DNA from 4 places in the Exiguobacterium sp. R-17 genome. Region 1 is predicted to be linked to each of the others. Evidence: riboswitches for the same ligand, from Rfam matches in the RefSeq annotation. Region 1 holds a riboswitch; each other region holds the start of a gene.
What was found. A riboswitch is a leader RNA that binds a small molecule or an ion and turns the genes downstream of it on or off. The one in region 1 is predicted to bind S-adenosylmethionine.
Positions count from the first base shown of each region.

Region 2: another riboswitch for S-adenosylmethionine. It lies ahead of ACN9MT_RS15285 (LLM class flavin-dependent oxidoreductase); the one in region 1 lies ahead of msrA (peptide-methionine (S)-S-oxide reductase MsrA).
Region 3: another riboswitch for S-adenosylmethionine. It lies ahead of metK (methionine adenosyltransferase); the one in region 1 lies ahead of msrA (peptide-methionine (S)-S-oxide reductase MsrA).
Region 4: another riboswitch for S-adenosylmethionine. It lies ahead of ACN9MT_RS13260 (methionine ABC transporter ATP-binding protein); the one in region 1 lies ahead of msrA (peptide-methionine (S)-S-oxide reductase MsrA).

Region 1 covers NZ_CP184372.1:396,132-403,520, forward strand. Annotated here, with positions in the region: gene ACN9MT_RS02170 (MFS transporter) at 1-1,129, opposite strand, end outside; gene ACN9MT_RS02175 (ArsR family transcriptional regulator) at 1,144-1,743, opposite strand; gene msrA (peptide-methionine (S)-S-oxide reductase MsrA) at 1,971-2,501, opposite strand; SAM riboswitch class I at 2,596-2,699, opposite strand; gene ACN9MT_RS02185 (M20 metallopeptidase family protein) at 2,762-3,940, opposite strand; gene ACN9MT_RS02190 (putative quinol monooxygenase) at 4,018-4,311, shown strand; gene ACN9MT_RS02195 (SH3 domain-containing protein) at 4,367-6,922, opposite strand; gene ACN9MT_RS02200 (GNAT family N-acetyltransferase) at 7,064-7,389, opposite strand, start outside.
Region 2 covers NZ_CP184372.1:2,913,324-2,920,712, forward strand. Annotated here, with positions in the region: gene ACN9MT_RS15265 (ABC-F family ATP-binding cassette domain-containing protein) at 1-948, shown strand, start outside; gene ACN9MT_RS15270 (NUDIX domain-containing protein) at 1,014-1,394, shown strand; gene ACN9MT_RS15275 (hypothetical protein) at 1,619-2,086, opposite strand; gene ACN9MT_RS15280 (ATP-grasp domain-containing protein) at 2,162-3,109, opposite strand; gene ACN9MT_RS15285 (LLM class flavin-dependent oxidoreductase) at 3,106-4,164, opposite strand; SAM riboswitch class I at 4,239-4,341, opposite strand; gene ACN9MT_RS15290 (DUF975 family protein) at 4,451-5,089, opposite strand; gene ACN9MT_RS15295 (DUF817 domain-containing protein) at 5,283-6,068, opposite strand; gene ACN9MT_RS15300 (YczE/YyaS/YitT family protein) at 6,222-6,887, shown strand; gene ACN9MT_RS15305 (MarR family winged helix-turn-helix transcriptional regulator) at 7,042-7,389, shown strand, end outside.
Region 3 covers NZ_CP184372.1:2,267,175-2,274,563, reverse strand. Annotated here, with positions in the region: gene ACN9MT_RS12025 (glucose-6-phosphate isomerase) at 1-529, shown strand, start outside; gene ytkD (RNA deprotection pyrophosphohydrolase) at 703-1,176, shown strand; gene ACN9MT_RS12015 (alpha/beta hydrolase family protein) at 1,148-1,912, shown strand; gene ACN9MT_RS12010 (EAL and HDOD domain-containing protein) at 2,079-3,332, shown strand; gene pckA (phosphoenolpyruvate carboxykinase (ATP)) at 3,360-4,928, opposite strand; SAM riboswitch class I at 5,163-5,289, shown strand; gene metK (methionine adenosyltransferase) at 5,418-6,626, shown strand; gene ACN9MT_RS11995 (GNAT family N-acetyltransferase) at 6,764-7,252, shown strand; gene ACN9MT_RS11990 (serine aminopeptidase domain-containing protein) at 7,331-7,389, shown strand, end outside.
Region 4 covers NZ_CP184372.1:2,516,093-2,523,481, reverse strand. Annotated here, with positions in the region: gene ACN9MT_RS13270 (MetQ/NlpA family ABC transporter substrate-binding protein) at 1-299, opposite strand, end outside; gene ACN9MT_RS13265 (methionine ABC transporter permease) at 327-992, opposite strand; gene ACN9MT_RS13260 (methionine ABC transporter ATP-binding protein) at 982-1,995, opposite strand; SAM riboswitch class I at 2,081-2,185, opposite strand; gene ACN9MT_RS13255 (aminotransferase class I/II-fold pyridoxal phosphate-dependent enzyme) at 2,248-3,435, opposite strand; gene ACN9MT_RS13250 (alpha-glucosidase) at 3,584-5,194, shown strand; gene ACN9MT_RS13245 (MBL fold metallo-hydrolase) at 5,256-5,984, opposite strand; gene ACN9MT_RS13240 (SMP-30/gluconolactonase/LRE family protein) at 6,111-6,917, opposite strand; gene ACN9MT_RS13235 (metal-sensitive transcriptional regulator) at 7,096-7,359, opposite strand.

The DNA.
Region 1 (7,389 bases):
CGTGAAACGACAATAGAAACGAGAGGAGGGCGTAAGATAATGGAACGAGACCGTTGGACGATGCATTGACAACACTCATGACACGTCCCATCGTCTGTTCCGCACACTGAGACTGGATGAACGTAATGAAGCGAATATTGATGATGGAAGAAAGGACACCAAGCGATAACAGGATGATCAGGTACAACAAAATCTGCTGGGCTTGACTAAGCAGGAAGAAAAGCAAACCTAAGGCGCCAATTAATCGGACCGATGAGGTAAGCCCATTTGCTTTCGTCTGCGCAAAACCACTCCAGAGCGCCCCTCCGAGCATTCCCATTTGATAAGCCCCTTGCATATAACTTAAATCCATCGCATCTCCTTGGAGCACATCATGAACGAGTAAGGGGATTCCGAGTAAGAGTGGTCCAAAGAAAAAGAAATTGACACAGATGACAAGAAAAAGTGTCTGCTTGAGTTGCTGAAGGTTAAAGACGTAATGTAGCCCTTCTTTTAGTTCAAAGAGAGCTGAATGCTGAAGCGATCGCTTGATCTTAGATTCACGAATACCATACGTGAAAAGGAGCGTCAGACAGAGTGTCCCGAAAATCACGAGAAAGACGTGCGAGTAAGAAGAATAGCTGAGAATGACTCCACCAAGAATCGGACCTGAAAAGAGGGCGATTTGATTAGATGTCTGAATCAGTGAATTGGCTTTAGTGAGTTGTTCTTTCGGAACGAGTGTAGGAAGTAAGGAAGCATTCGCCGGCGAAAAGAATGCATCCACACTACCGAATAGAAAGGCGAATCCTAAAATCGTCAGCAATGTAAGCTGATCGGTATGAAGTAATGCGAGAAGACAGAGAATGAAACTGATTCGTAAAGCGCTCGAGATGCGCATGATCGTCGAACGTTTATAGCGATCGGATAAGACGCCACCGAATAACATGAGAAAAATACGGGGTAACAAGGTGGCCATGAGGACGAATCCAAGATATGACGCCTGGTTTAGCGTATGGATGACATACCATTGTTCAACAAACAGATAGGTTGATAGGGAGAGGGCAGAGCACATACCGGACCCCCATAAAAATAAAAAAGATCGATTTTTAAACAGCGATTGTTGCGTATCCATTTCAATAGGCAGCATGTGGCACCTCCGGTTTAGACGTCGTCATTCTCAAATAGTGGTTCATCAATTGCAAAGGCAGTCGTCATGATATAGAAGTGTTTTTTATCTTCTTCGTCTAGTGAAGGGGACCGTGTGAACTCGTCCAATAGAGCACGATATTTTGTAGCAAAGCGTTGAAAGTCGGCTTGAGACATCGTCAGTTCCTTTTGAAGTGATAAGCTCATCCAGTCCTCGACGTTCGAAGATGAAGGAGAAAAAGTAGCTGTCGGAGCCGTAAGAACGCGTGTCTTTGCCCGGTCTAGTACCTCAAGATACGACTGCCGGGTCGCTTCATTTGTCTCGACGAAGTTCAGTAGATGATCGGCAGGAATGTATCCTCGGGCAATCGCTTGATAGTATTTCAATAGATTGCCGCCCTGTTCTTCCGTCCGGACGAGGTGAATCAAGTCATGCTTTTCAAGTTCCCGTACGTGATAGAGGACCTTCGCGCGGGATAACGTCAGCAAGTGAGCTAACTGATGTACCGTGTGTGGTTTTTCGACGAGAAACATGAGGATTTTTGTTCGTAACGGATCACTGATCACTTTTAACTGTTCATAGCTCTCTAATATGTGAATCGCTTTTTGTTCCATACAATCATCTCCTTTTTAACCGGTTAATTTTTATTAACCGTAAAACAAAAGACTTCGTTTGTAAACGATTACAAATTTATGTAAGGGTGTTGGTAAAGAAGACATCATTTGTTTACATAAAAAAACTGATTCCATGACATCTCGATCATCCTCCACTTTTTACTGAAAGTAGGGGAAGAACGAGATGTTTGAAATCAGTTTCAGCTACTGTATATGGTTCGAGGTGATTAGACCGTCGTCGTATCTTTCCATTCCTGCTCGATGAAAGCATCGCGACCAGAAGCAGCACGATCTTTTTTATAGTGTTCTGGATTTTTCTTATGGAAGTCTTGATGGTACTCTTCCGCTGGATAAAATTCAGAAGCGGCATCAATCCGCGTCACGATTGGCTGTTTGAAACGGTTGCTTGCAGCAAGAGCGTCACGAGAAGTAATCGCAGCTTCATGCTGCGCATCCGTATGATAGAAGATTGCTGGCGCGTACTGCGTACCGCGATCTTGGAATTGACCTTCTGCATCCGTCGGATCCGTTTGGGGCCAGTAGAGTTCAAGTAAACGCTCGTACGGGAACAGGCTCGGATCAAACGTGATTTGGACGACCTCGAGGTGTCCCGTCGTTCCTGTTTTGACTTGCTCGTATGTCGGGTTATCGACGTGTCCGCCCATGTAACCTGATACGATTCCCTCGATTCCTGGTAATTCTTCAAATGGTGTCACCATGCACCAAAAACATCCACCTGCAAATGTTGCTTTTTCCATCTGTCTCTTCCTCTCCGTGGGAAATCCCCATTGTATGTCTGACAGCGAGAAAACGAAAACGACTCCTTCGCTTGGTTGCAAAAGGAGTCGCCGCTTTTTATCAACCAAAGCTTTCGCTTTGCTGGTCGTAGCACCTTGCTATGCGCAGGTTGCTGGGACGTCATCGATCCAGATCTCTCGGTCCACTCTTGATAAGGGTATATGAAGTTGATGTCATTCGTTATCATTGTTGTGATGATACCATTCACAAAGAAATAAAGTCAATCCTTAGAATTTAAGGCACGTAAAACGGTTGCCCCAAGTGTCTTCGCACCGATCAACAACGCTTGTTCATTGATCTCGTACTGTGGATGGTGCTGCGGATAGTTGACGCGACCGTCCGTATAGCCAGAGCCGGTAAAGAAATAACTACCCGGGACGTGTGTTAAGTAATGTGCGAAGTCGTCCGCCGCCATCATTGGTGTGAGTGCCCGGACGGATGCTTCCGGTAAGAAAGCAGCAGCTTCCTGAACGAGTTTTGTCTCATCCGGGTGATTCCAGAGCGCCGGGTAACCAGTCGTGAAGTCAATCGAATACGAAGCACCGATGCCGGCACACGTCGTCTTAGCGACAAGATCGACTTCTTGCCGGAGCTGATGCCGAAGTGTCTCATTGAACGTTCGGATTTCCCCGACAATGCGTGCCTCACCCGTAACGATATTTGGTGCTGTTCCTGCATGGAAAGAACCGATTGCGAGAACAGCCGGCTCAAACGGATCGACCCGTCGACTAACGAGATGTTGTAAGTTGCAGACGAGTTGCGCTCCAGCGACGAGAGCATCTTTTGTTTTATGCGGTGCCTGGGCATGCCCACCTTGACCATGGACGATGATTTCGAATTCGTCGATCGCACACAATGTATGTCCTTCCCGGAATCCGATCGTGCCAACCGGTAAATCATTTTCGAGATGTGTCGCGAAAATTGCATCGACCCCTTCGAGGACGCCGGCTTCGATCATTTGGATTGCTCCACCGGGGAAGACCTCTTCTCCATGCTGGTGGATGATCCGAATCGTTCCTTGCAATTGATCGCGTAACGGATAGAGCGTAGCAGCAAGGGCCATCACGATCGCCGTATGACCATCGTGTCCACAAGCATGCATGACCCCGGGATGAATCGACCGGAAGGCAAGCGTCGTCTCTTCCTGAAGCGGTAAAGCATCAAAATCGGCACGGACAGCAATCGTCGGACCAGGCTGTTTGCCTTCGATCGTCGCGACGACACCACGACCTCCGACGGCTGTTTGATGAGGAATGCCCTGTTCTGCGTAAAAGGCGGCAATCCGTTCTGGTGTGCGGACTTCCTGGAAAGAGAGTTCCGGGTGTCGATGAAAATCGCGACGTAACGCGATCATCGTCGGTTCGAATTGTTCGAGTGCTTCAAAAAGTTGAGTTTGCATGTTCAAGCTCCTTTAACGTGTGTCTTTTCGCGAAAATGGGTACAGATACAGGTAATCACGAAAGGGGATAATGTAACATGGGAGAAATCGTCGTCAATGCTGTACTTACAATCAAAGCTGGACTTGCGGATCAAGTCTTCCCGATTTTACAAACGGTTTATCATGCTTCACAAAAAGAAGAAGGATGCTTACGTTATTCCTTGCACCAATCGATCGAGGATGAGCATCAATTCATGTTGTATGAAGTGTATCGGGACGAAGAAGCGCTTGAAGCGCATATCGCATCCGACCACTATAAAGCCTACCGTGAACAGATCGAATTATACTTGATGGACCGACAAGTGGCGAAATACGTCGAGATGACATTCTGACGTGTTGCGATAAGAAGAGACGAACCCGTCGAAACCGACGGATTCGTCTTTTTTATTACATCGATTTAAAGCCGAGGAAATGCTCCTGCCAACGCGGTTCATAGATTGAATTGATTTGCAGCTGTGAACCACCCGCATGGATGAAGTGTTCGTTATCAAGCATGATTCCAATATGCGATGGACCGTCTGTATAGGTGTTCTGGAAGAAGACGATATCTGAGCGTTTACCACTTGAGATGCTCGTCCGGCGATTCGTGAAGAACGCACCATACCAGTAGCCACGAACGTTCGTCCGACCACCGTATTTTCCAGCTTGGTTCGTCGCATAGTGAATCAGTCCGGAACAGTCGAAGCCACCGTTTACGGCATCTTGCGAACCCCATGTGTAGGGTGTTCCGATATGCTGGACGGCTGCTTGGATCAGCTTTTCACCACGCGTATTATTCTTTTTGACGACTCGTTTATCCGACGTGATCGTCACGGCGGATACCGGAAGATAGACAGGTGTCCAACCTGATTGGATGACATAGAAATTTCCGACCCGGTGACGCGGATAGACGCGTTTGCCTTGTTCAACAAGTCCGCTGCCTTTTGGGCTCGTCGGACTTGCGAAAAAGGATGTCGTCTGTTTGACGGTATAGATTTTCGCCCGGTCGATCGCTTTTTGTGCCAGGCTCATATCGGGTTTACTCGTGCTGATATAAGGGTTGAGGACATAACCGGTTTGACCACTGACTAAGCGGACTTGCCAAAAGTCATCATCAATCGATTTCAAACCGACTAATTTCGTCCCTTTCTTCAAATAAGCGGCCGGACGACTGTAAGCGACGTCGGCAGAGAAGAGGGGAGTTTGATCTAGATGAACATAAAACGTCGTCCCTTTTTTTGCTTTTGCCATCGGTTTGTTCAGTCCGATACGACTCGAATCGACGAAACCAAAGGTATTTTTGTATTTGACACGTGTATAATAACCGCTTTTTCCGTAGATCGAGATCGAGGCACCTTTTTTTAATGTACCGATTTTTTTACCCGACAGTTTTGCCTGCGACCGGATGACGACGTCGTCTTCTGTCACGTAACGTTGACCAGAGACATTATACAGATCCGGCTTTTTTGTCACGAGATCCGTCGTCTTGACGTAACCGTAGATCGATCCTTTTTTCAAGCGTGTATAACTACCGCTCGTTCCGTAAATCGTCAATTGATCAGCCCGTTTAACAGTATAGACTGTTTTACTGCTCGTCGAAGCCGACGTATAAACAGACAGGTTGCGTTTCGCGTATCGTGTCCCGGTTGATGCATAGACTTTTCCAGTACCGAGATCAGCTGTCTTGACGTAAGCATGAATCCCGCGGAAGATGATTCGACTATAGGAACCGTTCGTCCCGTAAACGGTCAGTAAAGTATTCGTTTGATGTTGCTTTAAGATAGGACTTGAAGATTTGGCATCCGAATAGATGGGTGTAGCGCGCTGAACATAGAGGCGTGCGGTCTTCGGATAGTACTTTAGTGTCCCAAGATGTGCCGTCAACACATAGGCGTAATCGTCGTTTCGTTTGATTCGTGTAAATGAACCCTCGATGCCGTACGTCTGAAGCGAAGTATTCACAGGAAGCGATTGTACGACTTTTCCTTTCGTAGTCGCAGTAGCATAGACCGTCGTCTGCTGTTGGACGTAACGTAGCCCTGTTTCCGGATGGTTCACGACCGGCGCATCTGCTAAATCAGTCGTCAATACGAAGGCATAACCTGTTTCAGTCGCCACGCGCGTAAAGGTACCCACCGTACCGAATGTCTCGAATGCTTGATTTTGAGTGACGGCTGTCTTTGTACTCGTCGTCTTTGGCTCAACGAAAAGTGAAGTTGTTCGTTTAACATAACGCAGTCCTGTTTCCGGATAATTTTCGACCGGCGCATCTGCTAAATCAGTCGTCAATACGAAGGCATAACCTGTTTCAGTCGCCACGCGCGTAAAGGTACCCACCGTACCGAATGTCTCGAATGATTGATTTTGAACGATGGCTGTCTTCGTACTCGTCGTCTTCGGCTCAACGAAAAGGGAAGTTGCTCGTTTGACGTACTGTGTTCCAACCAATTTCGGAAGTTGCTCGAGTTGTGTCGTAGGTACGTAGACGTATTGCTCTTTCCATTTCAGGCGTGTGAACGTGTCAAAAGTGCCGTATGTATCGATTCGCTGATAAGCGGGAAGTGTCGTCACGACGGTGGAGTCAAAAGGTGAAGCGACTAATGAGAGTGGACTTTTCGAAGTCAACGTTGCTTGTTTTTGGAAGACAGGCGCTGTTTGCGTTAACGCACTTGTTGCGACATAAGCAATTCCTTCTTGCCAACTGACACGAGTGAAGTCACCGTCCGTATCGAGCGTCTTGAATGTCATTCCTGCTGGTAGTTGTTGGATGACAGCGGTAGAGTCAGCTGTTTGTAGCAATGCGGTATTCTCTTTCAAATAAGCCTTTCCTGTCGTTTCTGTGACTGTTTGTACTTCTGCCGTCGGTTGAGCAGGTGGCGATTCAGCGAAAGCAGGTGCGGGTAGAACCGAGCTCAACATCAATGTTGCAGCGAGTCCAGCAACATGAGCAGTCCATTTTTTCATCAAGAGGTTCACTCCAATTCTTAAAATTTGTCATTAGGAATAGTGTAGCATGCGCTTGTTTAAAAATTGATGAAAATCAAAAAAATAGGAGATTGGGCATAAAAAAACGGTATGCCGAAGCACACCATTTGAAGTCATATTTTAGTCATCGTCCTCATGATCGACTTGCCATTCCCAGTCGAGCATGCCGTAAATTAAAGAGTCGCGCCAGTGGTCTTCTAAATAGACCGTCTCGCGAAGCTGTCCTTCCTTTGTCATACCGACTTTTTGTAAGACACGTTCAGAAGCGACGTTCCGTGGATCACATGTCGCTGTGATTCGGTGTAATTCTAGTTTTTCAAAACCGAATTGAAGAAGGAAAGAGGCAATTGACGTCGCGTACCCATTTCCCCATTCATCGGGTGAGAGGACATATCCGATTTCGGCGATTTTATGTTCCACGTCTGTAATGACGAGTTCACCGGCAC
Region 2 (7,389 bases), 480 kb from region 1:
GATTACGGTAAGATCCAACTGTATATCGGAAACTATGATTTCTGGTATGAATCAAGTCAGCTTGCTTCGCGTATGGCAAGTGACCAAAACAAGAAAAAAGAAGAGAAGATTAAAGAACTTCAAGCCTTCATCGCACGTTTCAGCTCAAACGCTTCGAAAGCGAAACAAGCGACGTCACGGAAGAAATTGCTTGATAAAATCACACTCGACGACATTCGTCCATCATCACGTCGTTATCCGTTCGTTGGCTTTACGCCAGAACGCGAAATCGGAAATGATCTCTTGATGGTCGATGGTCTCTCGAAGACGATCGATGGCGTCAAAGTCCTTGATAATGTCCGCTTCTCGTTGAACAAGACGGATAAAGTCGCGTTCATCAGCCAGAGCGATATCGCGATCACGACACTATTCAAAATCCTTATGGGTGAGATGGAACCGGACAGCGGTACATTCAAATGGGGCGTCACGACTTCCCAATCATACTTGCCAAAAGATAACTCGGAATTCTTCGAAGGCTCGGATAAGACGATCCTCGATTGGCTCCGTCAGTATTCACCGGCAGATGAGAGCGATACGTTCCTCCGTGGATTCCTCGGTCGGATGCTCTTCTCAGGAGAAGAAGTCATGAAAAAAGCATCTGTCTTATCCGGGGGCGAAAAAGTCCGTTGTATGCTTTCAAAAGCGATGCTCAGTGGTGCTAACGTCCTTGTACTCGACGATCCAACGAACCACTTGGATCTCGAATCGATCACGGCACTCAACGATGGTTTGATCGCTTATAAAGGCGCAATGCTCTTCAGCTCGCATGACCACCAGTTCGTCGAAACGATCGCGAACCGGATCATCGAGTTGACGCCAAACGGTATCGTCGATAAAGAAACGACATACGATGAGTATTTGAACAACGATACGATCCAACAGCAATTAACAGCGTTATACGCACAATGATTTTAAAAGAGACCGGAACTGTCGTTTCGGTCTCTTTTTTGAACACGTTGAAGGAGGAATGCGATATGCGACATCGCGTATGCGCTGCGTTGATTGAAGAGCAACAGATTCTAATGGTCGAATTACATACCCCTTCCCGGACATTTTGGACGTTACCCGGCGGAGGTGTCGAGAATGGTGAAACAAAAGAGCAAGCCATCATGCGAGAAGTGTTAGAAGAAACGCATCTTCACGTCACGGTCGAACGGAAACTTTACGAGATTTCAATGGATCAAGGAACAGAGACATGTTTTCTCGTTCGCCGTGTCTTAGATAGTCCTGAACCTCGACTCGGGATCGATCCTGAACTATCGCTTGATCAACAAGAATTACGAGCTGTTCGGTTTCGACCATTAAAGGAGCTTCAAGATGATCCACAGATTTCTCGTTTGCGTCTACTATCGTAACGATATAATCTTTGGATTAAATGAAAATTTAATAACCGTATTTATACTTAAAAATAGTAGTCGGTAACTAAGCTTTTTGATAATCCAAAATCGCTCGATCCAGCGATAGAAAACGAGAACGTTATCAAGGTGTCGACTCTATCCGTTTTACCGAGTGGTCACAAATCGTATACGAATCGATAAGATATGAAAAAACGGATTCTTAGGCGCGGGAATCCGTTTTTTCATGCATTGTTCTTCTTTTGTTTCGCTGCCTCTTCTTCGACACGTTGCAACAAGCCCTGAACAATTTTCTCGTTTTCTCGTTCGCCACCGAGTGACAAGAGACTTTTCCCAACGAAGTTCACTCCTTCATTTTTTCCTGTATAAATCAACAGACAACGAGCGTGTCCAAGTGGTTTGAGCGTAAACGTCATCTCAATCTTGAATATTTTAGCTAACGTGAATCCAATCGTATTTTGTTTAAAGTCCGGCTCATTCGTATAGGCTAAATCGGTCACGATGTAGGTTTCGAGTCGGTTGCCCTGCATGTACGTTTGACGATACGTCGAACCGACGACACCCGGTTTTCGTTCAATCACCTCATGCTGGACGACGTTCGGAATCAGACGTTGCAGCCGCGTGTGATCAAACAAGTGCCATGCTTCCTCAATCGGGATATCGAGCTGTCGTTCTTCTCTCCACGTAATCATAGATCCGCCCCCTTTCTATAGAAATACCCCGTCATCCGGTCTTGTAACGTCCTGTGACAGGGCGGGAGCCGATTCTTATTTTACTGTGCTTGTTTCAAGTGCAGCTCCGAGGAACTTTGCCAGTTCTAGCATGCCGTAGCGTCCTGCAGCAGCTTCGGCATCCGAATTGTAATTTGTATTCGTATTAACGTCATACGTATAGATCGTACCTGACGCATCCTTAATGAACTCGATACCTGCGACCGCAATCTGGTTCGCTTGGAGGAACGCTTCGTACTTTGCAATGATTGGATCATCGAAGCCTTCAACGATTTGGAACTTCATCGGTGTTTGCGGCGCTTCTTCACCAACTGGGCAAAACAAGTCGTCAATCACACACGCATCAGCTGGGCAAAGTTCGAATCCTTCCGACGTATCGACTCGTACCGCATAGACGAATTTTCCACCCACGAACTCACACCGCGTGATGTACGGTTCTGGTGCTTGGATGTACTCTTGAATCAACGTGATGCCATCGACTGGTTCGTCGAATGTCGAACCATCGAGATAAGCTTCAAGTGCTTCAATCGAATGGAATAACTGGACGCCGAGACCTTTCCCGGCACGGTTATGTTTCGTGATGAATGACGAAACACCGATTTCTTTTGCTGCTTGTACGATTTGATCACGTCCGACAGCAGCCGTTGTCTTTGGTACACGAATCCCAGCCTTACGTAACGCTGTGTATTGATTAACTTTGCTGACTTCAAGACGGAGCGCACGCGTTCCGTTAAAGACAGTCCGGTCATGCTCTTCTAACCAAGCGAGGACCCCTTCCGTCAACTCTGGCGCATAACGATGCCCCCGCGTATGCGAAGACGCACTCATACGACTGTAAAAGACACCTTCTGGCGGCAGTTCATCTAACGGTACGATTCCTTCATTCAAGTGCCACTGTTCGTACGGCAACTTGAGTTCTTCGAGACGTTTGATGAGATGATCCGTCCATTCTTGGTTTTCGTGGAGAATATGAATTTTTGTCATGATTGTTGACCTACCTTTCGTTTCGCTTCGACCAGTGGCATTACGTCACGGGCAAAGCGTTCCATTTCTTCAAGTTGTGGTGAGAATTGTAACAAGAGCAACGTGACACCAACGGCTTCGAACGCTAGAATCCGTTCGGCAATCTGTTCTGGTGTTCCGATCAAGTTCGGTCGCAGACCACGGTTCGAGACGGAATAATCATTTCGCTCGACCTGTTGTTCGAGTTGCGATTTACTGATGAAATCTTGATAACCGGCATAACCGGCGCTGTCTTCCTTGACGTCCGTGATGCGTTGCCACTCAAGAAGCGCTTCTTCTTCCGTATCCCGGCAAATGATGTAGGCAGCAAGACCGAAGCTCTCAAGCGGTGCGTGTCCCGTCGCTTCCCGGCGTACTTTCATATCATTGATTTTATGAGCTACTTCTTCAACAGTGCCTCCATGCATGACGTAGGCATCACAATGTTCGACGATCGTCCGTTTTCCGGCTTCACTCTCTCCACCAGCGTAGAGCTTAATCCCCGGACGCTGGACGGGTTTCGGATGGAGTTCTGCCTGTTCGATCGTGTAGTGATTGCCGGAGAAGCTGTACGGTGACGCATCTGCCCATAGTCCTTTCATGACCGTGACGAACTCTTCCGTTCGGGCATAGCGTTCATCGTGTGCAGTAAAAATACCGTTGTATTGTTTTGCTTCTTCTGCCCACCAGGCTGAGACGACATTGAGCGTAAATCGCCCTCCACTCAACTGATCGATGTTTGCCGCCATCTTCGCCGTCGTCGCTGGATTATGGAACCCGGGACGAACCGCTGTCATGATCTCAAGGCGTTCTGTTGTTGCAGCAATCGCCGATGCCGTTGTCCATGCCTCAAGACTCGGTTCCTTGATGCCTTTGATATCGTTCAAGTTCAATTCCGCAATCAACGTCGTCGAGAAGCCGATGCGTTCAGCTGTTTGTGCGACTTGTTTCGCATAATCGAATGTTGCTGGCATCTGTTCATCCTCGACGTTACGTAGCCATCCCCCAAAAATCGGTAACCAAAAACCATACTCCACTCCATCGTCCCCCTTATCATAAAAAAACGCTCTTTTCGAAGTTCGAAAAGAGCGACGGTATCTTGTCCTGTCCGCTCTTATCTTCAGAAGGTATTCCTTCCTGGAAGTAGCACCTTCCGCCATAGCGGGGTTGCTGAAGTGTCTTCGGGCCAGTCCCTCGACTTCTCTAGATAAGATGTGTTGCATTCATCGTACAGAATTCATTGAACTAAAGCAACCATTAAACCGTCTTTTCCTATCGGATTTATTCCAAAGAAAAATCCCGACGTAGTGTCGGGATTCGGAATTAGTATGGTGCGACGAAATCTGATGTCTGCTCTGGCGCCTGCTCCCCACGAATACGATCGTAGAATTTGGCAAGCGTGACACTGAAGTATGGTCCGACCCATAGGACAGCAAGACCAAGCGTAACGATAACAAGCAACGCCCAACCGATAAACGATAAGAAGAGCAAGAATGCTTCCATCTTGTGTCCATCCATGAGTTGCCGTGAGCGTGTAATTGCCTCGAGAATACCGATTGACGGCTCATCCCGAAGGATGTAGTACGTCAACAAGTAAGAGAATGACTTGATGATACCAGGGATGATTAAGAGTAACGTCCAGAGCGCGATAAAGATGAACTGAACAATGGCCAGCCCCACCACTTTCAGGAACATACCATATGGCTCAAACAAATCCGTCACTTTCGTTTCTTCGCCACGAGCAATCGACATGGCAATCCATGTCCAACCGACTCCTACTGGAATCAATAAAATCGACACCAATGATACAACGAGATCTATACTACTAGACGGCTCATCGATATCCGATCCAAATAAATTAGGAACACCCTGAATAATACTAAACAGCAGAAAAGCTAGGACTGCAAATCCCCAACGACCGCTGAGCGATTCCTTCGCTGCTTTTTTTAATTGAGATGACATGAGTAAGGTCCTCCTTGAAAAATAAGTTCTCACCTTACTCTACGGCTTAAAACTTCTAATGTTTCACTCTTTTTTCAATAATTTCCCGTCTCGTTGCTGGTTGAGCCAAGCACGCTCAAGTTGTCGTCCACATGTTAGAACGAACGTTGAACATCGAAGCGCTTCATCGCAAACGAAATGTCATGTTTTTTATCTATGTACGCTGATATATCTCCACAGCCGGATCCCGTTGCTTGTATTTCGCGACGATGACGATCAGGACCGTGATGATCACAAGCAGGAACCAAGAAGACAACTTTCCGAGATCAACGACTTCCCATCCTCTTTCCTGATGTGGATAGACCCACCCTTTAAAGAACGTCACGATATTCTCAGCGATCCAAATAAAGAACGCGATCAGTAAAAAAGACAGGACGAGCGGCATCCGGTAGATCGTCTGCTCGATCGTAAAATGAACCCATGACTTATAGAAGACAAGGACGACGAGGACCATCAATAGCCAGCGTGCATCGAAGATCCAGTGGTGGGTGAAGAAGTTGAGATAGACGAGACTGCCTACGCTGATCGCAAGCCAAGGTGGTGGGAATGCTGTGAAGCGTAAATGAAATCTTCGGAACGCTTGACAGACATAACTTGCGACACTTGCATACATGAATCCTGCATACAAGGGAACACCAGCCACTTTCGTTAGAGCCTGTTCCGGATAACTCCAAGACCCAACGTTCACTTTGAACAGTTCAAGTGCTAGACCAATCACGTGAAAGAGTAAGATCAGTTTGAACTCTTCCAGCGTTTCATAACGCGTGACGAGTAAGACGATTTGGACGAGAAGACACCATAGCAACAGGAGATCGTATCGAGCGACCGGTTCAGCAGGAAGATAACGTGAAAGAGCAAGCGCTGCGAAAATCATGACGGGAAAGACGCAACAGACGGCTTCTATGTATGTAAAACGAATCAGGTGTCGGATCGCTTTCATCCTGTCATCTCCTTTTTTCTTCAGTATACGTTTCTCTTTCGACCTTCCCCTCCTTCTTAAGATGGAAAAAACGGAAAATTTCGTCTTTCTTCTTCTACTTTCCTCATGATACAGTTAACGAATCAATTATTTTTAAGAAATGAGGTGTTAGACATGACGCGTCATCGTGCTTCCTGGTTATTACGCGCTACGTTAAAGTGGGGACTCTTCCTACTCGGTTTATTTTTACTCGCTCTCGGCTCATCGATGATGATCACTGCTGAACTCGGTGTCTCGACGTGGGATGTATTGCATCTCGGTCTCCAAAAGAAAACACCACTGTCCGTCGGAACGATTATTTTGCTCGTTGGTCTATTACTCGTGTTCGTTAAGTACACATTAGACCGCGTCACACCACAAATTGGAACACTCGTCAACGCGATCTTCGTCGGTGTCTTCATGAATCTTGTCCTTAATTCTCATCTCTTACCCTCTTTTGAGTCGATCTGGTTGAATACGATCTGGTTGATTTTCGGCATCTTCATCATCGGCATGGGGGCAGGTCTTTATGTTGCTGTCGGATATGGAGCCGGTCCACGCGATGGGTTGACGCTGACACTTGCAGAGCGATTTGGAACGTCGATTCGTCTGATGCGGACGATCATGGAGGTCACGGCATGCGGCATTGGCTGGTTGCTCGGTGGTCCTGTTTTCTTCGGTACAATCCTCTCGATTTTCTTAATCGGACCATTCCTACAATTTTGGTTGTTCTATTTCCGTCGGATCATTGCAGCGATCGATGCAAAAGGAATTCCAGCGTCTAAACGCCAAATTAGCTAAGTCGCCTGACTCGATATCATTCCGCGTGAATGATATCTCTTTTTATGTTAAAAGCAAATAAGTTGCGTCATCAAATTAAACACGTTATATTCGTTTACATATCAATCTTTGATACGTCAAAGGTTTCTTCGAACGAAGGGAAGGATGTGATGGATTGAGTATCTCCTGCACTGAAAAAGGACGGTTGATCTATGCACTCGTTTCTGTCAATAAGACGATTGCTCAAAAATTCGATCTCTGTACGGATGGTTTTAGTCAGACTCGAATGGATCTACTCGCTCAACTACAAGTCGATCAAACGATTAGCCAAAAAGAGTTACAAAAACGCGTTAATGTGGATCATGCGGCAGTGACCCGTCATCTCAAGCACCTGGAATCGACCGGGATGATTTCTCGAGAGCGTTCAGCTGCTGACAATCGGGTGATTCTTGTTTCTTTAACGGAACAAGGGGCGACGCGTATCGCTCAATTACGCGAACAAAAAGATGAGTTTCTCGAGGAT
Region 3 (7,389 bases), 1.1 Mb from region 1:
ACCAGCACTTCATTACGTATCAGAGTGGTGGAAGCAATTGTACGGCGAATCTGAAGGAAAAGACTTCAAAGGGATCTTCCCAGCAGCAGTTGATTTCTCGACCGATCTTCATTCAATGGGACAATATGTCCAAGAAGGTCGTCGTGATCTGTTTGAGACAGTCATTAAAGTCGGACAAGCGCGTCACGCGTTGACGATTGAAGAAGACGCCCAGGACCTTGATGGATTGAACTTCCTCGCAGGAAAATCGATTCAGTTCGTCAACGATAAGGCAGCAGAAGGCACATTGCTTGCGCACACGGACGGACAAGTTCCGAACCTGACAGTCGAACTTCCAGAGATGACACCGTATCACCTCGGATTCCTGTTCTACTTCTTCGAAAAAGCATGTGCGATGAGTGGTTACCTCCTTGGAGTAAATCCATTCGATCAGCCAGGCGTCGAAGCGTACAAGAAAAATATGTTCGCTCTTCTTGGAAAACCAGGATTCGAAGCAGAAAAAGCAGAACTCGAAGCACGTTTGAAGTAATACAAAACGACAGTCGATTGTTCCTTAGTGGAACATCGGCTGTTTTTTTTACGTTCACGAGATGAGGACGAGTAATCATTTTCCAGATTTATAGGCAATCCTAGCGTTTTCACTTTTAGAATACCCGTGAAACAGGTAAAGTGAAGTTAGAAGAAGAAATGAGGTGCACGTACGTGATTACATTCTTGGATTATTATCAAAATCAAGTGGAGTTAAGTTTTGAGGACCATCCGTTCTCGGATCGCCCTCTACATGTGTGGGTCATTGCCGTGTACGAAGGGAAATGGTTGCTGACCCATCATAAGCAACGCGGATATGAATTTCCGGGTGGGAAGGTTGAACCGGGTGAAACGGCAGAAGAAGCCGCACGTCGTGAAGTGATGGAAGAGACAGGCGGAAAAATCGATTCCTTGAAGTACATCGGGCAATATCGTGTTGCCGGAAAAGGGGATACGATCATTAAAAATATCTACTTCGCGCAAATCGAATCGCTGTCATCCCATTTGGCTGTAGATGAAACAGATGGTGCTTTTCTGTTCGAGGAACTCCCTGATCGTCTCGATACGAACCGACAATACAGTTTCATGATGAAGGACCGCGTCCTTCCGGAGACACTCCGTGTACTTAGCGAACGCCGATTGGTTTGAACTTCCGCGGCAAGGTCCGTTTCGGACGTTTCGGATGTTCTATACGACGACAGACGGGGAGCGCGTCGGTGCCTATATCGTACTTCCGCAAGTCGCGAACGGACAGGGGATTCTCTACTTGCGAGGTGGCACACGATCTATCGGAATGGTTCGACCGACACGGCTGCTCGCGTTCGCGCAGGCTGGTTTTTTCGTCATGGCACCTTTCTATCGGGGAAACTTAGGCGGAACAGGAAAAGAAGATTTCGGACATCGGGATGTCGAAGACGCATGCAGTGCTTTCGATTGGTTGCAACAACGTGTCTCGCATGTTCATGCATTCGGATTTTCTCGTGGGGGGCAAATGGCATTACTCCTGGCTCATCATCGTCCAGTTTCGCGGACGGTGTCGTGGGCAGGCGTGACCGAGTTGACATGGACCTACGAGGAGCAGAAGACGATGCAAAAAATGTTGCGTCGCTATACGGGGGGGACACCAGACACCGTACCTGAGGCGTATAAGGTGCGCTCGCCGCTTCATGTCGCTCCTCAAGGTGAAGTATTATTGATTCACGGTGCGTATGATGAGAACGTTCGTTTACGACATGCGACGGCTTATGCTGCACGTCATCCCGACCAAACCCTGCTTCAGACTTATGCGTATGCACATCAGTTCCCGATCCATGAAAAATTACGTGTGACGCGTGATATTTTGACTTGGTTCGAGACAGGCATTTGGAACCGATATGATACATGATTCAAGCAATACGACGTTTGTCGTATTGCTTTTTGTATTTTGGAAGATGAAGCATAGAGATTGAAAAAACAGACCATTGATACATTGTAAAAAACAATAATCTCCTAAAAAGTAAACTTTGATATAATAGAAACCATCTGAGGACAATGGAGGGGGCAGGAGAACGATGGATATCTTATTAGCACGTCAACCCATCGTTAATCGAGTTGGATCAATTGATGCATTTGAATTATTGTATCGTTCGATTGAACAAATGACTATTTTTGATGGGGATTTAGCGACGATGGATGTATTGACGAATACACTCGTCCATATGGGGGTGGAACATGTCGCGGAAGGAAAAAAACTTTTCGTCAACTTTACGTCAGATTTGTTGAAAAGTGATCTGATTCATTATTTAGATCCTAACCGATTCGTCATTGAAATTTTAGAGACAGTTGATATTGATACTGAAATGTTGTCGGTTCTGCATAGTTGGAAAGAAGCAGGCTTCACATTAGCACTTGATGATTTTGTGACAGATTTACTTCGACAGCACGGAGCGGAATTGTTTGCGTTGATTGATTTAATTAAAATCGACATCGAGGCAATTTCCCCTCGCGAGCAAAGTGCCATTTTGCATATCGTTCGACGTAATTATCCTCATATTAAGATGCTTGCTGAACGTGTCGAGACGCACGAGGATCATACACGTTGTCTTGATATGGGGTATGACTGGTTCCAAGGCTATTTTTATGCTAAACCGATGCTGATGAAAGGGAAAGCTGTTCCACCACAATTGCCGGTGTTGTTAAAGATGCTGAAGTGGCTTGATACGGATGAGAAGTACGATGAAGTCATTGATGAAATCGAAGCCAATCCGTATATCAGCATCCAGGTATTACAACTAATCAATTCTCCGGGAGTGGGATTACGCAATACAGTTAGTTCCGTTCGTCAAGCGATCTCACTACTTGGCTTCGCTCAACTTAAAAGCTGGATTTCGTTGATTGTCTTACGTGAAATGAAGCTCGCAAGTCCTTATGAATGGTCGAATGAGTTGCTGCGTTCTTCCTTACATTGCGCAAAGCTCTGTGAGTTGTTTGCAACAGAAACAAGGACGCTGCAACAAGAGAGTGCCTATATGATCGGCTTGTTATCGCATATCGATGCGTTATTGTCCGTTGATATTGACGACATCATCGATCAATTGCCAATCGAGGATTCCTTGAAGATTGTCCTCCAAGGAAAAGACCATCCGTTCCGGGATTGTCTAGTGCTTGCGATCAGCGCAGATCGCGGTGATTTCGAACAGTTCGAATTGCTCAGTCAACGGTTAGGTGTATCACTTCCGCGAGCATATGCGTTACTGACGGAAAGTCAGGAGTGGCTTATGCAAAAAGAGATGCATCTTCAAGAAGAGACAGATGCCATTCTATAAAAAAAAGAGCCCTGAGGCTCTTTTTTTTTATAGACATGGACCTGCTGACTTGATCGCATCCGTCGCACTTTCGAAACGAAGGAAATTATGTTGGAATTTCTCAGCAAGCGAACGCGCTTGTGTGTTGTATTCGTCAGGATTTGACCAGACGCGTACCGGATTGAGTAATTCACTTGGAACACCAGGAACTTCAAGTGGCATATGAAGTCCGAAGATTGGGTGCTTTTCTGTTGGAATCGCTGCAAGTGTTCCGTTGACGGCAGCGTTGACCATCGTCCGTGTATACGATAGCTTCATTCGACTACCTGTCCCGTAAGCACCGCCTGTCCAGCCTGTGTTGACGAGATAAACGGTCACACCGTGACGATCAATCAGTTCTCCGAGCATCGTCGCATACTTTTCAGGTATCAGTGGAAGAAATGGTGAACCGAAGCATGTCGAGAACGTTGCTTCCGGTTCCGTGATACCACGCTCTGTTCCAGCAAGTTTTGATGTATAACCTGATAGGAAATGATACATCGCTTGTTCTTTCGTCAATTTACTGATCGGAGGCAAGACGCCATACGCATCAGCCGTCAAGAAGACAATCGTCTTCGGATGACCAGCCCGTGATGGAACAGCGATGTTATCGATCGCTGTGATCGGATAAGCAGCACGTGTATTTTCTGTCAACGATGTGTCATCGTAATCAGGATGACGAGATTCATCGAGCACGACGTTTTCAAGGACAGTTCCGAAACGGATCGCATCAAAAATTTGCGGTTCTTTTTCGCGTGACAGATTGACCGTCTTCGCATAACATCCACCTTCAATGTTGAAGACGCCGTCATGCGACCAACCATGCTCATCGTCACCGATCAATTGACGGCTATCGTCTGCTGACAGGGTGGTCTTACCAGTACCGGATAGACCGAAGAACAAGGCGACGTCGCCTTCGTGTCCGACGTTTGCTGAACAGTGCATCGAAAGGACATTTTCTTGTGGTAAGAGGTAGTTCATGACGGAAAAAATCGATTTTTTGATTTCGCCCGCATATTCGGTTCCGCCGATCAAGACGATCCGGTGTTCAAACGACATGGCGATGAATGTCTCGGAATTCGTTCCGTCAACGGTAGGATCTGCTTTGAAATGTGGCGCGTAGACGACCGTGAACGGTTCGAAGGCAGCCACTTCAGGATACTCGCGTAAAAAGAGTTGTTTGGCAAACAGGTTATGCCAAGCGTATTGTGTGAGCACACGAACCGGAAGGGTGAAGTGCGTATCTGCCCCAGCAGCAGCTTCTGTGTAGTAGAGCTGATCGGCTTCGTTCATGTAACGAAGAACCTTTTGTAACAATTGTTCAAATTTGTCTCCATCCATCGGTTGGTTAACATGACCCCAATCGATGTGAGACTCGCAGGAAGAATCACGGACGATGAACTTATCTTTTGGTGAACGACCTGTAAATTTCCCCGTTTCTACAGATAGTGCGCCGTTCTCAGCAAGGACACCTTCTTCGTTTCGAATCGCATGTTCGACAAGTTCAGCAACAGATAGTTGTTTGAACACATGCTCTTTCTTGAGTAGTTCTTCGATATTCAGGACCGTCATCGGCATCCTGACCCCACCTTTCCCCTACGTTGGTTTTGGCTCACTGCATTTAGTATGACACATTCATTATATATGACATACTAAAGGGAGCGCAATCATTTTCTAGTGCTGATTTCTATTTATCTGGAAACGCTTTCAGCATTAATAGTTTAACATCTCTTTTAAAAAGTTTCGACTAGAATTTGAAACCTTGCTTGACAGAGTAGGTACAACTTTATATCATGTAATTCGTAACGGATACTCTTATTCTGAGCAGGTGGAGGGAACAAGGCCCGAAGAAACCCGGCAACCGTCCTACATTAATTCATATATTAATGAGGGAAAAGGTGCTCTCCTGAAGCGAAGTAAACACTTCGAACGATAAGAGGGTAAAGGAAGAACGCACAACCTTTCCCTGACCATTTTTTGGACTTGGAAAGGTTTTTTTCATTTTACCGTCCCACTCAACTAGGGGAAATGAGTACACCGTCAAATTCTTTTTTGGGAGGGTCATACATGACAAACCTTAATCGCCGACTATTCACGTCGGAGTCAGTCACTGAAGGTCATCCAGATAAAATCTGTGACCAAATTTCGGATTCAATCCTCGATGCGATTCTTGCAGCGGATCCAAATGCACGTGTTGCGGCAGAAACTTCTGTTACAACAGGTCTCGTTCTCGTTGCAGGTGAGATCACGACATCCACTTACGTCGACATTCCAAAAGTCGTTCGTGAAACGATTCGTGAAATCGGCTACACACGCGCGAAATACGGTTTCGATGCGGATACATGTGCTGTATTGACATCGATCGATGAGCAATCAGCAGATATCGCTCTTGGTGTCGACCAAGCGCTTGAAGCACGTGAAGGTAGCATGTCTGATGCAGAAATCGATGCAATCGGTGCAGGAGACCAAGGTCTTATGTTCGGTTACGCAACGAAAGAAACACCAGAACTCATGCCACTTCCAATTTCGCTTTCGCACCGTCTCGCACGCCGTTTGGCAGAAGTGCGTAAAAACGGTCAACTCGACTACCTTCGTCCGGACGGAAAAACACAAGTCACGGTCGAATACAACGAGAACAACGAGCCGGTTCGTGTCGATACGATCGTCATCTCGACACAACATGCGGAAGAAGTTACGCTTGAGCAAATCCAAGCTGATTTGAAAGAACACGTCATCACACCGGTCATCCCGGCTGAATACATCGACGCAGCAACGAAATTCTTCATCAACCCAACTGGTCGTTTCGTCATTGGCGGACCACAAGGAGATGCTGGATTGACTGGTCGTAAGATCATCGTTGATACGTATGGTGGATACGCACGCCACGGCGGTGGAGCATTCTCAGGTAAAGATCCAACAAAAGTCGACCGTTCAGCTGCATACGCAGCACGTTACGTCGCGAAGAACCTCGTTGCTGCAGGTCTTGCAGACAAAGCAGAAGTTCAACTTGCGTACGCAATCGGTGTCGCGCACCCTGTATCAATCGCAGTTGATACATTCGGCACAGGAAAACTTCCTGAAGCACAACTCGTCGAATTGGTTGCTGAAAACTTCGATCTTCGTCCGGCTGGAATCATCAACATGCTTGATCTCCGTCGTCCGATCTATCGTCAAACAGCTGCATACGGTCACTTCGGTCGTACAGATGTTGAGCTTCCATGGGAGCAAACAGATAAAGCAGCAGTTCTTGAAGAACAAGCAAAACGTTTCGCATAATCAAAAAGTCCGGAAATCCTACGTGGGTTTTCGGGCTTTTTTGTTTCCGCGGAACTTTGCAGGAAACGAATGTTTTTTCTAGAAAAGGGTAAAAGTACATGAGTCGATTTGTATGAGTATAAAGGGGGGTTCCGATTATGGAAATACGCGAAGCTATTCCAGCTGATGCAGGACGTATTCATGACATTGCTATCACATCTTGGTTGGATACGTATGAAGAAATCTATTCCGAACGTTCGAAAGCGCATTTCGTGCAGGAGGCGTATCCGCAAGAAGAAGTCGTTCGTGCGATCCGGACGGCGGAAGAAGCACGGGGAGAGTATTTTTATGTCGGAATCATCGACGAGGAAATCGTCGGTTTCATTCATGCTATTGATGTCGAAGGAACATGGGAGATCATTCGGCTTTACGTCTTGCCGGAATATCAGCAAAACGGAATCGGAAGACGTCTGATTCGTGAACTCGAACGACAAGGAGCCGTCCCACTCGAAGTCTACGTGGAAGCACGTAACTATAAAGCGCGTCAATTCCTGACCTCATTTGGTTTTGAAGAACTTAGTGAGATGACGGAAGAAGTGTTTGGGCAAGCGGAATCAGTCGTTCGTCTTCGCCATGTTGCCTCGTGAAATCCGTCTCGGGACGGTTTCGTTTGCGTTTGAAATAAGGTATCGTGAAAAGGAAGTATGAAGTGAAGAGGTGAGTTTGTGGTTGAACAACCAACAGGAATCATCGTATTAGTCTATCCGTTACAACTGCGTGCCCG
Region 4 (7,389 bases), 880 kb from region 1:
TTCTTTTCTTTAGAGAACGTCTTCAGGTAAATCGAGTGTTGGAACAAGTTAGCATCGATATTGCCGCTACCGAGTGCGATGTTCGGTTGGATATAATCGCTGAACTCGACGATTTCGACTTTATAGCCTTTCTTTTCGAGTTGCGGTTGAATCGCTTGTTTGACCATGTCACTATAAGGACCGCTTGTCGCCCCAATTTTGATCGTCTTGTCTTTTTCATCAGCACTGCTGTCTCCGCATCCTGCGAGGATTCCTGCACCGAGTAAGGCTGTAGCTAAAAAGGCATATCGTTTTTTCATGATTCAACTCTCCCTTTGTATGTATGATTAGCGTTTATCTGTTTTTCGCGCCAGTTGATTGCCAAGTGCTTGAATGCTTTGGACGATGACGATGAGGACGACGATCGTCACGATCATGATGAGATTATCATAGCGATAGTAGCCGAAGCGGATCGCGAGGTCACCGACACCTCCGCCGCCGACGATACCAGCCATCGCCGAGAAGCCGATCAAACTGATCGTCGTTAGCGTGATTCCCTGAATGATGCCAGGGAGTGCTTCTGGTAAAAGGATACTGACGATGATCCGTAATGGTTTCGCTCCGCACGCTTCCGCTGCTTCGATCAAACCAGGTGGAATCTCACGCAGTGATGTTTCAACGAGTCGTGCGAGAAACGGAATCGCTGCGACACTGAGGCTGACGGATGCTGCTGTCGGACCAATCGTATTATCAAGCAAGAACTTCGTTAATGGAATGAGGGCAACAAGCAAAATGATGAACGGCAAGGACCGGACGATGTTGACGACGAAGTCAAGGACACGTCGGATGGCAATGTTTTGAAAGAATAAACCGCGGTCGGTGACGAACAGGAGAATCCCGAGTGGAATCCCGACGACCAATGCGAAGGCAAGCGAAATGCCAACCATCCACGCCGTCTCACCAAGTGCCTTCAACAACTCGGGTAACATCGTTTGTATACGATCAAGCCACATCCTGAATCACCTCGAGTGTATGAAGTTCCGCCGCAAGCCAGTCGAGGGCAGGTGCGATTTGATCGGAGGATCCCGTCAAGCTGACGATTAGGACACCAAAAGCGACGTCTTGGATGTAATCGACTTTTCCGTGCAGGATGCTGACCGAGATATCGTATCGACGGATGGCTTCCGATAACGTACTTTCACCGGTCTTCTCGCCCGTGAACTGCAGGCGGATGATCTTTCCTGGTGTCGCTTGCAAGATGCGTTCCGGTAGCTCGATCTGGAGTGCCGTGTCGACGTAATGTTGTGTCACCGGATGTTTGGCTTGACTGAACAAATCGTATGTAGAGGCGACTTCGACGACTTCCCCTTGCGACATGACCGCGACACGATGGCAAATCTGTTTGACGACATCGATCTCATGCGTGATGAGGACGATCGTCAATCCAAGTCGTTCATTCAAATCTTTCAACAAATCTAAAATCTGCAGCGTCGTGACCGGATCAAGGGCAGAGGTCGCTTCGTCACATAACAAGACGGTTGGATCATTCGCGAGTGCCCGGGCAATCCCAACGCGCTGTTTCTGTCCGCCGCTCAACTGACTCGGGAAGTTCGTCTCGAATCCTTCGAGTCCGACGAGCGAGACGAGTTCACGGATCCGTTCCGGAAAATCTGCTCGTTTGACGCCAGCAGCCTTCAGTGCAAAAGCAATGTTATCTGCGACATTACGCGACTGGATCAATTGGAAATGCTGAAAGATCATTCCTGTCCGCAAGCGAAGTTGACGCAAATCTGCTTTTGACATTCCGCCGAGCGAGACACCGTCGACCTTTACCGTTCCTTGTGTCGGATGCTCGAGACCGTTGATCAGACGAAGCAACGTACTCTTACCGGCACCGGATTCACCGATGATCCCAAAGATTTCTCCTTTTTGAATCGTCAAATCGACATCTCGTAATGCGAAAATCGGGGTCCGGTCTCGGACGAACCGTTTCGTAATCTGTTTGAATTCAATCATCTGCTCATCTCCTTGTACAAAAAAAAGTCGCTTTTTCCTAGTAGCAGAGCAACCAGAAAAAAGCGACGAAAGTGTAAGATTTCGTAACTTATCTCTCAGAATGAATCCATTCTGTAGGATGTGGCACCGTTCCTGATAGGTGGTTGCCGGACGTCGTTGGGCCTAATCCCTCGGTCGCTCTCGATAAGTAGTTATGCTGTTGGGATTTACTTTAACGGAAATGATTCCCATCTGTCAAATGTTTTTTCAGAATTATTCCGCAACAGGTGTCCGGAACAGGTTGAGCGTTCCGATTCGGTCGACGGCCTCCTCTAGCCGTTCGACGTCAGCAATTAAGCTGATCCGCACGTATCCTTCGCCGTATTCACCAAAGAATGATCCAGGGGTCACGGCGACGTGTGCTTCGTCAAGCAGATGATCCGTGAAGCTTTGGGACGTGTATCCTTCCGGCACGGGGAGCCAGACGAAGAAGGAACCGCCCGGTCGTGGTCCACTCCAGCCGATTGCATCGAGTTTTGCGAACAACGCATCGCGTCGCGTTTCATACAAGCTACTTAACTCGCGGACGCACGTTTGGTCACTCGTCAGGGCAACGGTCGCTGCATGTTGGATCGGTGTGAAGGCACTGACGTAGAGATGTTCCTGATACGTCTCGATGCTTGAGATGACGGACGGATTTCCGATCGCGAAAGCGATTCGGAAGCCAGACATGTTGAAGCGTTTCGAGAGTGAGAACAACTCGATTCCAACATCTTTCGCCCCTTCCGTCTGCAAGAAGCTTCGTGTCGGACCGTCAAAGCTGATGCCACCGTAGGCTAAATCATGGACGACACAAACATCATGGGCATCCGCGAAGGCAACTGTCTGTTCGAAGGCTTCTGCTGTCGCTGTCGCACCTGTCGGATTACTCGGGTAATTGAGGAACAACATCCGGGCGCGCTCGACATCTGTCGTATCAAGTAAATCGTAATCCGGCAGGAAGTTATTTTTCTCAAGCAATGGAAGCGTAATCGGGTAAGCACCAGCAAGTGCTGCTCCAGACAGGTAATCCGGGTACCCCGGATCCGGGACGATGACACCTTCTCCAGGATTGACGATCGTTTGTGGTAAGGCGACGATTCCGGCTTTACTACCGAGAAGAATTGCGACCTCGGTTGCCGGATCGATTGTGACGCCGAATTCGTTCGCATAAAAGCTCGCGACGGCTTGCTTTAGAAAATCATGTCCACGAAATGGTGGATATTGAAGGTTTGTTGGCTCATCGATCGCCTGTTTCAAGGCGTCGAGAATATGTACGGGCGTCGTTTGATCGGGTGTTCCTTGACCAAGGGTAATGACATCATGTCCGGCAGCTTTCACAGCACCGATCCGGTTCGCAAGTTCAGCGAAAACGGGAGCAGGAAGCCGATCGATGGCGATGGATGGAGCGAAATGTTTCATGGATGTGTGCCTCCTTCGTAGTATTGTCGTCAAGGATAACGAATATTCAGTCAAAAGAAAAGAACTTTTTTGAAATTCAAAAAAATCGTCCAATAAACAGGTACAGATATGTGGAGCGGGAATAGAGAGTAGGGAAAGGAGTGAGGAGATGAAGCGAGCTAGCTGGAAAGAAGCAGTCGTCTATCAAGTCTATTGGCGCAGTTTTAAGGATTCGAATGGGGACGGCATCGGTGATTTGCGAGGTGTCATCGATAAGCTAGATTACATCGCATCGCTTGGTGTCGATATCGTCTGGTTAAATCCATGTTACCGTTCTCCAGACATCGATAATGGCTATGATATTGCCGATTATTACACGATCATGGACAAGGCGGGGACGATGGGCGATCTACAAGAGTTGATCACAGCGGCTCACGCACGCGGCTTAAAGATAATTCTTGATTTGGTTGTCAATCATACGAGTGACCAGCATGACTGGTTCCGTCAGTCGCGGGACCGAATCCACGACATGGATGATTGGTACATCTGGAAAGATGGAACGAAAGAGACTCCCCCGAACAATTGGCGGTCGTACTTTGCGCCGAGCCCGTGGACGTGGAGCGAAGAGCGCGAACAATATTATTTCCATTCCTTTGCGAAAGAGCAACCGGACTTAAACTGGGAACAACCGGCTGTCCGGCAAGCGATCTACGACATGATGAACTGGTGGATCGCTCAAGGGATTGACGGTTTCCGGATGGACGTCATCAACTTGATCAAAAAACGTTCGCTTGAGGATGTCGTCAATCCGTTTGATCTATCGTATCTCGGAAATCAACCAGGTGTGCACGACTTCCTTCAGGAAATGCATGCGAACGTCCTTGCCGGGAAAGACTTGTTCACGGTCGGTGAGATTCCGTTCGTCGGTCCAGAAGACGGTCTGTTATATGTCAGTGAAGAACGTGAAGAACTTCGGACACTGTTTCACTTCGAAATCGCGGACGACATGGAGGCGATGGATCTTTTACGTTTCAAGGAAATTCAGAAACGATGGTATGACGTCTTGTATCCGTTAGGCGTCAATTCACAGTTTCTCAACAACCACGATCATACGCGACAAGTGACCCGCTTTGGCAGTGAACGATACCGAGTCGAGAGTGCAAAACTACTCGGTTTGATGTTGCATACATTACCTGGCATTCCATACGTGTATCAAGGAGAAGAGATTGGGATGACGGGGATTCGCTTCTCTGATCCGTCGCTCTATCAAGACGTCGCCTTTCGCAATCGATATGAAGAGCGCGTCGCTGGCGGCGAGGATCCGGAGGTCGTACTCTCGTCAATGCAGTTACTCGCACGCGATAACTCCCGCACGCCGATGCAGTGGGACGGTACGTACGCGGCAGGCTTTACGAGTGGGAAACCGTGGTTAGCGGTCAATCCGAATTACACGGACATCAACGTCGCACAAGCAGAAGCCGATCCATCATCCGTACTTGCCTTCTACCGAGCATTGATTCAGATGCGAAAGGATCATCCAATCATGGTCTATGGTACGTATCGCGACTTAGCTCTTCATGATCCGTATCTCTACATCTATGAGCGGGAACTAGAAGGAGAAGTGTGGCGGATCGTTCTCAACGTGCATGACGAACCGATGCAAACTGCCTTCGTTTTATCACAAGATAAGTTGCTTGTGTCGAACTATCCAGATATCTCGGATGAACTACGTCCTTATGAAGCACGTGTATATCGATATACTGTTACAGAACAGAATTGAACTACTGGACGAAAAAACATCCGCGACGTGTCAGGAACGCGTACGGATGTTTTTTCGTGTGTTATTTGAAAGGTGACGATTTTTTCATCTGTAAGACGTGCGTGAATCGATCGACGGCTTGGCGCATCTCGTAACTTGGTCCAAGGATGAGAGGACCATGTCCGACGGCGAGAATATCTGGAGACAGTTCCGTTAGTTGGTCAGCGGAGCGAAGAGCAACGTCCGGATCCCATGTCGCAAGTGCTGGGAACGGAAATTGCCAACGGACGTCACCGGAGACAGCGAGTCCCCCTTGTGTCTGAAAGGCATCTCCGGCGATTAGCATCCGACTACCTTCATGCCAAAGAGAAATCGAACCAGGTGTATGACCTGGCGAGGCGATGACGCTGAGGCTACCGACTTGTTGACCACTTTCGAGCAATCGATCTGGACGTGTTTTGATGTTTTTCGGAATACCGCCTTTTAAAGGGGTCGTTTCGCCTTCGCGTAGCGTCTCGTCCCCACTGAGCAATGCAGCGTCACGGTAACTGATGCAGACTTGAGCGAGAGGAAAGGCATTCGCAAGGAAGTCGAGCGAGCCGACATGATCGGCATGTGCGTGTGTCAGGATAATTGCGCCGAGCGGTTTTTCTTGCTTTCGAATATAGTGATAAAGCGCCTTTGCGTTGATTCCGAGTCCGGCGTCAATCAATGTCAAACTGTCTGCTTCTTCAAACAGGTAGCAATTGACCGGGAAAAAGGATGGGGTCGTCTGCAATTGGTGTAAACGTTCGATGATCGTGACACGCATCGGCTTCACTCCTTCAAAAAGTAAATAGACTTCTTCTTTAGTATCGTCTGTTTTTGAATAGGCGTCTAGACGGATTATGTGTAAAAAGAGGCACCATCTATTACTAGATGATCCCTCCCATGCTAATTATTCAAATGTCACAGCGAAGACAGCACCGGCATGTGGTGCATCATCTCCGTTGGCAGCTGTCGTAACGAGTAATCGATCTTCGTAAAAAATCGGACATGTCGGATTCGAGACAGGGAAGTCGACATGATCCAGTTTTTCGCCCGTCGTAAGATTCCAACGTGTGATACATGATCCGGCGTAATGTGCAATCCAAGCATGACCTTCAGCATCCTTCGTCATACCATCCGGGAATCCTTCTTCCTCTTCGAGATCAACGGCGACGCGTTTATTCGAAAGTGGGGCATCGGGAGCGTAGTCGAAGGCATAGACTTTTTTCGTTGGTGTATCGATATGATATAGCGTCTTGCCATCTTCTGACCAGACGAGTCCATTGGAGTTCGTCAAGTCTTCGTGTAAAACATCGATGGAACCGTCATGACGCAGACGGAACAGCCCAGCTGTTTTACCGTCTTCTTCATTAATGCTACCAGCGACATATTGTCCGGTCGGATCGAGCTTACCATCGTTCATCCGATCAGAATCCGGTAATGACAATTGATGTTCGAGAGACAGATGTCCTTCCTTAAGATCGAACGTGCCAAAGCCATGTGCTGATGTGACACGCAATAAGTCCGGAGCGTCCGTCAAGGCAATCGATGTAATAGCGCTTGGCAACGTATATGGTTTAAGTGCTTCTGTAACAAGATCATATGAAAAGAGCAGTTGATTCGGAATATCGACGAAATAAAAGCGTTTTGTTTTTGCGTCGTAAACAGGGGATTCACCTGTCTTGCAGGTGATATCAATGAATAGGGAAACGGTCATGAGTACTCTTCCTCCTAAGCGGACGGCTCTACATGCTGTCCAAGTAATAACAATTTAGTATACCTGTTTTGATACGCAATCAAACCTAAGTCAAGGTGTACACTCGCAACGACTTTGGGAAAAGAAACGTTAAAAAAATAGCCTGCTTCCAAAGCAGACTATCGGTACGAACGTGACGTCAGCGGCTTTTCACCAGTAGGTTGACCGCTTCCTTCACGAGTTCTTCTGTTTGTCCATCGCCGTTTTGTTCTGCTTCCTTGACGCACTCGATCAAATTCGAGCTAACGACGACGCCGATCGTCCGGTCAATCGCAGAACGGGCAGCGGAGAGCTGGGTGATGACATCGCGGCAATCTTGCCCTTCTTCCATCATCCGTAAAATACCTCGTAGCTGTCCTTCAATCCGACTAACACGGTTTTTCATCTTCCGATCATAATCCATCTTTATTCCTCCGATTCCCGTTGACCTGAC